2 regions of the Olsenella sp. Marseille-QA0557 genome follow, and region 2 is predicted to be linked to the other one. Evidence: predicted binding sites of a transcription regulator. Region 2 holds the regulator's gene; the other holds the start of a gene.

Region 1 (4,435 bases), 130 kb from region 2:
GCACGGTGCTTTCTGCTGAAGAAATTAAGGCGATTGTTGAAATAGCTTCATCGGTTGGTGCCTATGTTTTAAGCGATGAAGTGTATCTTCCACTTGAAGATACTGATGATTTTGTTTCTGTGATTGATGTTTACGATCGTGGCATTGTTACCAACTCGGTATCAAAAACATATTCTCTGCCTGCAGCACGCATCGGCTGGGTCATTGCTAATGATGAGATTTCTCAAACAATTCGTATCCTTCGTGATTACACCATGATTTCCGGCGGTGCCATTAACGATTGCTTGGCAACCTATGTTCTTGCTCATCGTGATCGTGTTCTTGCGCGTAATTCCGCCATCATGCAAAAGAATCGTGCGATTGTAGAACAATGGGTTGCCCAACAACCGCGTGTTCATTGGACGGTGCCAAAGGGAGTTTCAACCTCATACGTTCGTTTTGATTTGCCTAATAACCTTGATGACGAAACTTTCTGTCTTGATCTTTTACACAAGCGTGGTGTTCTTTTGGTGCCCGGAAGTCGTTTTGAGCTCCCTTGTGGCGCTCGTTTGGGGTATTGCGCACGGTCTGAGGTCTTAGAAAAAGGCCTCACACTGCTGGGTGAGGCCTTATCAGAACTCGACTAATCAGAACGTGACTTAATACGTCATGCCCATTGCTTCACGGACCTGTTCGAGGGTAGCTGAAGCAATTTGGCGTGCTTGCTGATTGCCCTCGTGAATTACGTTGGCAACATAATCCATATCCTGAGCAATTTCTTCTCGGCGTGCTCGAATCGGGGCAAAGTAATCGTTAACTACTTCGGTGACGTAGCGCTTGAGCTGTCCTGCGCCACCGTCGCCAATTTCGTCAGCGATTTCTGTTGCATCGCGACCAGTGCAAATTGCCGCTGTGGAAAGAAGTCCAGAAATCTCAGGACGGTTCTCAGGGTCAAAGGTAATGGTGCGCTCGGAATCGCTGCGCGACTTTTTGATGAGCCTTGCAGTTTCTTCTGCTGTCATTGAGAGTGAAATGGCGTTTCCGTAAGATTTGCTCATTTTGCGGCCGTCTAAACCAGGCATCAGAGGTGTTGAGGTGAGAAGTCCTACTGGCTCGGGGAAGACAGGGGCATAGCGTTCATTGAAGCGACGGGCGATTTTGTCAGTTATTTCAATATGGGGGAGTTGGTCACGACCAACTGGCACGATATTGCCCTTGCAGAATAAAATGTCACAGGCCTGGTGGACTGGATAGGTAAGTAATAGTCCTGTTAGAGCATGGCCCGATGCTTGCTGCTCTGCCTTAACAGTTGGATTGCGCTCCATTTCTGCTTCGGTAACAAGCGAAAGAAACGGCAGCATGAGTTGGTTAAGCTCAGGAATTGCCGAATGGGTAAAGATCATGGTTTTAGATGGATCAATGCCGCAGGCTAAATAATCTACGACCATGTTGTAAACGTTATCGCGGATGTGCTCTGTGGTATCGCGATCAGTTATGACCTGGTAATCGGCAATAACAATGTTGGTGTGAATTCCCATGTTCTGCAACCGCACACGGTCTACCAGCGTGCCAAAGTAATGGCCAAGATGTAGGCGGCCTGTTGGCCTGTCGCCTGTAAGCATGGTGTAATTCTCGGGGTGCTTGCTGAGGTCGGCATGAACCTCATCACTTTTTCTTTGTGCCGCCTCGTAGCTTCCCTCGTTAGGCATATGACTCCTCCTGGTATCTGTGTTTATGTTCACGCTTTTGCGTTATGTAGTCGCAAGGTCTTATGGTAACGCAGCCGATGGGTATACGCTTTGATAAGTGTGTGGTTCTTGTTGCTGTTGGGAACTTCAAACAATCCACGTATTCTGTTTATATACAACCTATTGTGTTTCAACGGGCTTCTGAACCACAATTTGCATCTCTTCTACCTGCGCATTCTTTATTCGTGCAGGATAAAAGAAGCACAAGATATAGTACCGTTTACAAAATTACACACAACTGATGGGGCATTCTGCTATATTTGTCCATGCAATGCGCTACTATATGTCATGCGTCTCCGATCTTATGAGATGTAGAACGTCTTTAACGAGTAGAGGAATAATCCTATGAAGATCATTAAACGCAATGGTTCCGAAGTGAGCTTTGATCTCTCTAAGATTTCAAATGCTATTCGTGCTGCCAACAAAGAAGTGCCTTTTGATGAGCGTCTGACAGAGCGTCAGGTCGTATATGCCTCCGAGAACGTTCAGGATCGTTGTGAAGCAGCTGGACATACCGTTACGGTAGAAGAGATTCAGGACATGGTTGAGGATGAAATCATGGCACTGGGTCGTTTTGAGGTTGCTCGCAAGTACATCATCTATCGTTACGTTCAGAGCCTCAAGCGCCAGAAGAACACAACTGATGACAAGATCCTCTCGCTTATTGAGTGCAACAATGAGGATGTTAAGCAAGAGAATTCCAATAAGAACCCCACCGTTAACTCAGTACAGCGCGACTATATGGCAGGCGAGATTTCCAAGGATCTTACCATGCGTATGCTGCTGCCTGATGATGTGGTGCAGGCTCATAACGAGGGTATTATCCATTTCCATGATGCCGACTATTTTGCCCAGCATATGCATAACTGCGATTTGGTAAACCTTGATGACATGCTTCAGAATGGCACGGTTATCTCAGGTACCCTTATCGAGAAGCCACATAGCTTCTCAACGGCCTGCAATATTGCTACGCAGATTATCGCTCAGGTTGCTTCTAACCAGTATGGCGGTCAGTCCATTTCCCTTACGCACCTTGCTCCCTTTGTTGAGATTAGCCGTAAGAAGATTCGTCGCCAGGTAATCAATGAGATGAATGAGCTTGGCATTGAGCCCGCAATGGATAAGCTCAACGAGATCGTTGAAAAAAGGCTTCGTGAAGAAATTCGTCGTGGCGTACAAACGATTCAGTATCAGGTTGTCACGCTTATGACTACAAATGGACAGGCTCCATTTGTAACAGTCTTTATGTATTTGGGCGAAGCTACCGATGAACGTACGAAGCGCGATTTGGCACTCATTATCGAAGAGACACTTCGCCAGCGTTATGAGGGCGTTAAGAATGAGTCTGGTGTCTGGATCACTCCTGCATTCCCGAAGCTGATCTACGTGCTCGAGCCCGATAATATCGATCCAGATTCTCCGTATTACTATCTCACCCAGTTGGCTGCAAAGTGCACTGCTAAGCGCATGGTGCCGGATTACATCTCTGAGAAGAAGATGCGTGAACTTAAGCTGTCAAAGGGCGAAAAACCCGGTGAAGGCGATTGCTATACCTGCATGGGTTGCCGTAGCTTCCTCACGCCAGACCGTTCTGGTAATGGCTTTGATAATATCGCCAATGCCGGCAACTATGAGCCGAATAAGCCAAAGTACTATGGTCGCTTTAACCAGGGAGTTGTTACCATAAACTTGCCTGATGTTGCTCTGTCTTCCGGCGGCGACATGGACCGTTTCTGGGAGATTTTTGACGAGCGTCTTGAGCTGTGCCATAAAGCCCTGCGCTGCCGTCATGAGCGTCTGAAGGGCACACTTTCTGACGCAGCACCTATCCTTTGGCAGTATGGTGCTTTAGCGCGCTTGCCTAAGGGCGCTCCTATCGATCCGCTGCTGTATGGTGGTTACTCCACCATTAGCCTTGGCTATGCGGGTCTGTATGAGTGCTGCCGTTTTATGACTGGTCACTCTCACACCGATCCCGAAGCAACTCCTTTTGCACTCGCTGTTATGCAGCGCATGAATGATAAGTGCACCGAGTGGAAGACGGCTGAGAACATCGACTATTCGCTCTATGGTACGCCGCTGGAGTCAACTACCTACAAATTTGCTAAGTGCCTGCAGCGTCGATTTGGCATTATCAAGGATGTAACTGATCATGGTTACATTACTAACAGCTATCACGTGAATGTACGTGAGCCCATTGATGCCTTTACTAAGCTTAAGTTTGAAAGTGAGTTCCAGCAGCTTTCACCAGGTGGTGCCATCTCATATGTTGAGGTTCCTGATATGCAGGATAACCTCGAAGCGGTTATGAGTGTGCTTCGCTATATTTACGACAACATCATGTATGCCGAGCTCAATACGAAGAGCGATTATTGCCAAGAGTGTGGCTACGATGGCGAGATCAGAATTGTCGAAGAGGATGGCAAGCTTGTCTGGGAGTGCCCGCATTGTGGCAATCGCGATCAGTCAAAGCTTAATGTTGCTCGCCGCACCTGTGGTTACATTGGTACGCAATTCTGGAATCAGGGCCGTACCGAAGAAATACGCGATCGCGTTATGCATCTCTAGTCCTATTCGTTGGATTGCATAGGACATAATAGATGGCGGATCTTGTTATAAGGTCCGCCATCTCTGTATAAGGAGTCATTTGTGAACTACGCAAATATTAAATACTGTGATATTGCTAACGGCCCTGGAGTTCGCACAAC
Region 2 (4,435 bases):
AGGATCCCATGCAGAAAATAATTCCGAAGCTAATTGGAGTATCAACAGCTGCAATAGTTGTAACAATATAAATCCCAAACGATAGAGCAAGCAGTTTAGTGCCTCTCACAATATTGTTATGAGAGTAATAACACATACAACCTGCAATAAAAAGAAAAGTCCAGGAGATAGAGGCACGCCAAATATCTTGGAATAACCCAGAAAACCATGGAAGAGAAACATGGGATAGGTAGGCAAGGTCATAGCAGCCATGAAATAGCACCATTGAAACCACTGCAATACCACGGGCGATATCGAAAATGCGTATACGCCCGTGGTATGAATCAGTGGATACATCTTTTGCAGAGGTGTCAGTTTGATGCATGAGTAACACCATAAAATCGATGTGACAAATTAAGAGATGGACCTAATGAGAGCAGTAACGCGTCCCAGGATAATAGGATCCTTCACATAAATTGGCTCCATTGTGTCATTTTCAGGCTGCAGACGAACACGGTAGCGCTCACGATAAAACGTTTTTACGGTAGCTGAATCATCAATAAGAGCTACAACGATTTCTCCATTGTGTGCGTCTTTTTGTTCTTTAACGACAATGTAATCGCCATCAAAGATGCCTGCGTTAATCATTGAGTCCCCGCGAACCCGGAGAATAAAGGAACTGTAATCGCCCACAATACTTGTTGGAAGAGAGAGATTCTCTTCAATATTTTGCTCAGCCAAAATAGGTTGACCAGCGGCAACACGACCAACTACCGGCAGCGTAATGAGATTGGCATCTACATCAATGGAAACATTAGCGAGTTTTGGACCAGAGCTTTCTTCAGAACGTTCTTGACGCTCTGAAACAACCTCGATGGCGCGTGGCTTATTAGAATCTCGATGGATGTAACCGTTGTCTTCAAGATATTTAAGATGCATATGAACCGTGGAAGGGGAGGCAAGTCCTACCGCTTTTCCAATCTCCCGAACAGAGGGAGGAAAACCATGGGTTTTTGTATATGTGCAGATATAATCATAAATTTCACGCTGACGTGAACTGAGTTTACGTTGAGACATACTGCCCCCTTTCAATCTAAGAAATATGATACAGCCGTTCTAATTTTGTTGCAAACATCTGTTCGTTTATACTTGACACGAACAGATGTACGAACGATACTAATCACAGAACATTTGTTTGCATACATTTTATGTCCGAGCACTGCTGTATATAAAGTCTGCAAGTTATCGAAGGGAGGAAGACATGGATATTCGCGGGAACAACATTCAATATTTTTCTGAGGGATCTTCAGCTCTTGATATCAAACCAGTTCATTTTCGTGTCCTTGAAGGCGGGCAAGCTCATTACAAGAATGTTGACGATGTAAATATTCGTAATGATCGATCGCATGTGTATTGTCATCATTCTCACGTTCAGAACAAGAACACAATCATTACGTTCCTTGTCATTTGTTCTATGGTGCTTGCGCTTGTGGGCATAGCGTTTCTTTCTGATGCTTCTGCTATGGCTCGGAAAACTTCTTCCTTTACAGATATTTCTACTGAGATTGTTACGGTAATGCCAGGAGAATCCATCTGGTCCATTGCAGAAAATCATCCCGTAAATGGTTGTTCTACTGCAGAAGTCGTTGAATTCATTACACAGGAAAATGAGCTTTCTTCTTCCATGCTTTCTTCTGGACAGCAGCTCTCTGTTCCCGCTTCTTAGCTCTTTGGCAATATAGTTATTGGTCTAATCATTTGGGCTTTGTTTTTATGATAGGCTCCTTTGTATACAGCATTTTACAAGGGAGACTGCATGCGCTGTCCTAAATGTGGTTGCGAGGAGTCTAAAGTTGTAGACTCACGTCCGTCCGATAGCAATGATGCCATCCGACGCCGTCGAGAATGTATTGCATGTGGCTATCGTTTTACTACGTATGAACGTAAAGAAGAAACACCGTTAATGGTTCTTAAAAAAGATGGCACAAAAGAACCGTTTGATCACCAGAAGTTGATGCGTGGATTGCTTACTGCCACCGCAAAGCGTCAGGTTCCAATTGCTCAACTCGATTCCTTGATTGATGATATTGAGTCAGAATTGCGCGATAACGGTGTATCTGAAGTCCCTTCTTCTGAAATCGGAAACCTTGTATTAAAACGCCTTATAGACGTAGACAAGGTTGCGTATGTTCGTTTTGCTTCGGTATATCGAGATTTCAAAGATCTTGATGAGTTTAGTGAGGAATTGAGGAGCCTTTCACAATGATTGATGAGACCATTTCCGTTCCTATTAAACGACTTGATCCATCTGTTGAGTTGCCGACCTATGCGTATACAGGCGATGCAGGTCTCGACTTGCGTTCTAATGAAGACCTTGTTCTTGCACCCCATGAGCGCCGACTCATCGCTACAGGTTTGGCGGTTGCAATTCCCGAGGGATATGCCGGTTTTGTTCAACCTCGCAGCGGCCTGGCTTTACGTGAAGGTCTCTCCATGGCTAATACTCCCGGCCTTATCGATTCGCATTATCGTGGCGAGTTGAAGGTATGTGCAGTAAATCTCGATAATGAGAAGCCCATTCATATCGAACGTGGAGAACGTATTGCTCAACTTGTTATACAGCGTGTTCCTATTGTTAATTTGATTGAGGTTGACGAGCTGGATGAAACCGATAGAGGTGCCGGTGGATTTGGCTCAAGTGGCGTTTAAAATGATTGGCTGAGTGATTGTATGTCTGAATCTACCCTTTATGACCTTGTAATTATTGGTGCTGGTCCTGCAGGAATTTCGGCAGCAATTTATGCTTCTCGCGCGCTCTTAACCACGGTTGTTTTAGAGCAGACATCTCCTGGTGGGCAGGTTCTCTTAACATCAGAAGTTGATAATTATCCAGGAGTTCCATCTACCAGTGGCTATGAACTCATTCAGGCGATGGAAAATCAAGCTAAGGATTTGGGCGTTACTATCCACTCAGCGCAGGTGTCTTCTATTTCTTCTACATGTGATAACTATTTCATTATTAGTTGCAATGGAGGAACTTCATACAACGCTAAAGCTGTTATATTGGCGAGTGGTTCCACGCCTCGAAAAGCCGGCTTTGAAGGCGAAGAAGATTTCATTGGGCGTGGAATTTCATATTGTGCGACCTGCGATGGAATGTTTTATCGCAATAAACCCGTTTATGTGGTAGGGGGAGGTAATTCTGCCGCCGAAGAAGCACTTTTTCTTACAAGGTTTGCAAGTGAAGTCCACATGATTATTCGTAAGGATCACTTGCGTGCTCAAGCTGCACTGGTTGATCAGCTTCAGCAAAATGAAAAGGTATTTGTCCATTTTCGGACAACTATCTCTAAGGTAGAAGGGAAGGATCTTCTCACTAAACTCTATCTTCATAATGAGGATACCGATGAGATTACATGTATATCAGGAGATCCAGGCTCGTTCGGTGTGTTTGTATTTGTGGGCCAGCTACCGTCATCTGAACTCATTAAAGAATTTGCTGAACTCGATCAAACCGGCGCGGTTATCACTGATGAATATATGGCCACAAGGACACCTGGTTTATATTGTGCAGGAGATGTTCGCTCAAAGGTATTGCGTCAAATTATTACTGCGGCATCTGATGGTGCGGTGGCAGCAACATCTGTTGCAGGCTATCTCGGGCAGCCAATCGCTGGGTAATTTATCGTACCTGCATCTCATGTGATTATCTTTGGCTGTCTGAGGCAAATATCTAAAGCTATATATAAAACTGCGATAATATATCTTATGTAAAGTAGATCTATAGAAAGAATAAGGTTCTATGTTGGCGTTACGGAGCTTGTTTCTTCTAGCGATGGCATGCAGATCTCTTTGATCATCTGCTCTTGTTCTATCTCGAACTCTGCATCTTCTAGTACAAGAAGCTGATCGAGTGCTTTGAGGCGTGTGTTTCCTTGTGGAACCAGTTCTTTACCAGAGCGTGTGATCATGACAATGAGCATATGCTCTGGTAAGACAAGTTCTTTGATAAGCCTTCCTTCGGCCTTACTTCCTGCTCCAACTACATGCCTATGAAAGACTCCCCGCTGTTCTTCTTCTAGATTCTTCTCCGTCTGGTTGGACTCTGAGATATCAATTCTTCCAAGCAGGTGCTCATAGAAGGCATCTACGCCTATAAGGTCTGATGTGACGTATGCGATTATTGAGACAAGCGAAGCTGCTAACAGCGAATCGAGTGAGCCTGTGAGTTCAAAGGCAAGTACGATGCCAGTTATAGGAGCTCTTACAACACCTGCAAATAGGCTTGCTACTCCAAGTACCGTGTAGTTAACAACATAAACTGAAGGTATTGCCGTGACATCTGTTACGCAGATGCCATAAATACTCCCTATTAGAGCCCCCATTACTACTAATGGAAGCAACGTGCCTCCTGGAGCTCCTGACCCAAAGCATATGGCTGTTAGAAGATATTTTC

Evidence for each region. The regulator NrdR, encoded in region 2, represses ribonucleotide reductase genes. The targets are predictions, from matches to a motif close to AAACACNATATATNGTGTTT.
Region 1: a site for NrdR is predicted at 1,839-1,858, ahead of nrdD (anaerobic ribonucleoside-triphosphate reductase). Genes of this name have one in related genera too.

What each region holds. Positions count from the first base shown of each region.
Region 1 covers NZ_CBCPMI010000001.1:1,814,336-1,818,770, reverse strand. The annotation lists gene ACQY6Y_RS08260 (aminotransferase) at 1-626, shown strand, start outside; gene trpS (tryptophan--tRNA ligase) at 639-1,688, opposite strand; gene nrdD (anaerobic ribonucleoside-triphosphate reductase) at 2,073-4,295, shown strand; gene nrdG (anaerobic ribonucleoside-triphosphate reductase activating protein) at 4,377-4,435, shown strand, end outside.
Region 2 covers NZ_CBCPMI010000001.1:1,684,668-1,689,102, forward strand. The annotation lists gene ACQY6Y_RS07645 (heparan-alpha-glucosaminide N-acetyltransferase) at 1-364, opposite strand, end outside; gene lexA (transcriptional repressor LexA) at 394-1,056, opposite strand; gene ACQY6Y_RS07655 (LysM peptidoglycan-binding domain-containing protein) at 1,241-1,705, shown strand; gene nrdR (transcriptional regulator NrdR) at 1,796-2,245, shown strand; gene dut (dUTP diphosphatase) at 2,242-2,688, shown strand; gene trxB (thioredoxin-disulfide reductase) at 2,710-3,660, shown strand; gene ACQY6Y_RS07675 (chloride channel protein) at 3,780-4,435, opposite strand, start outside.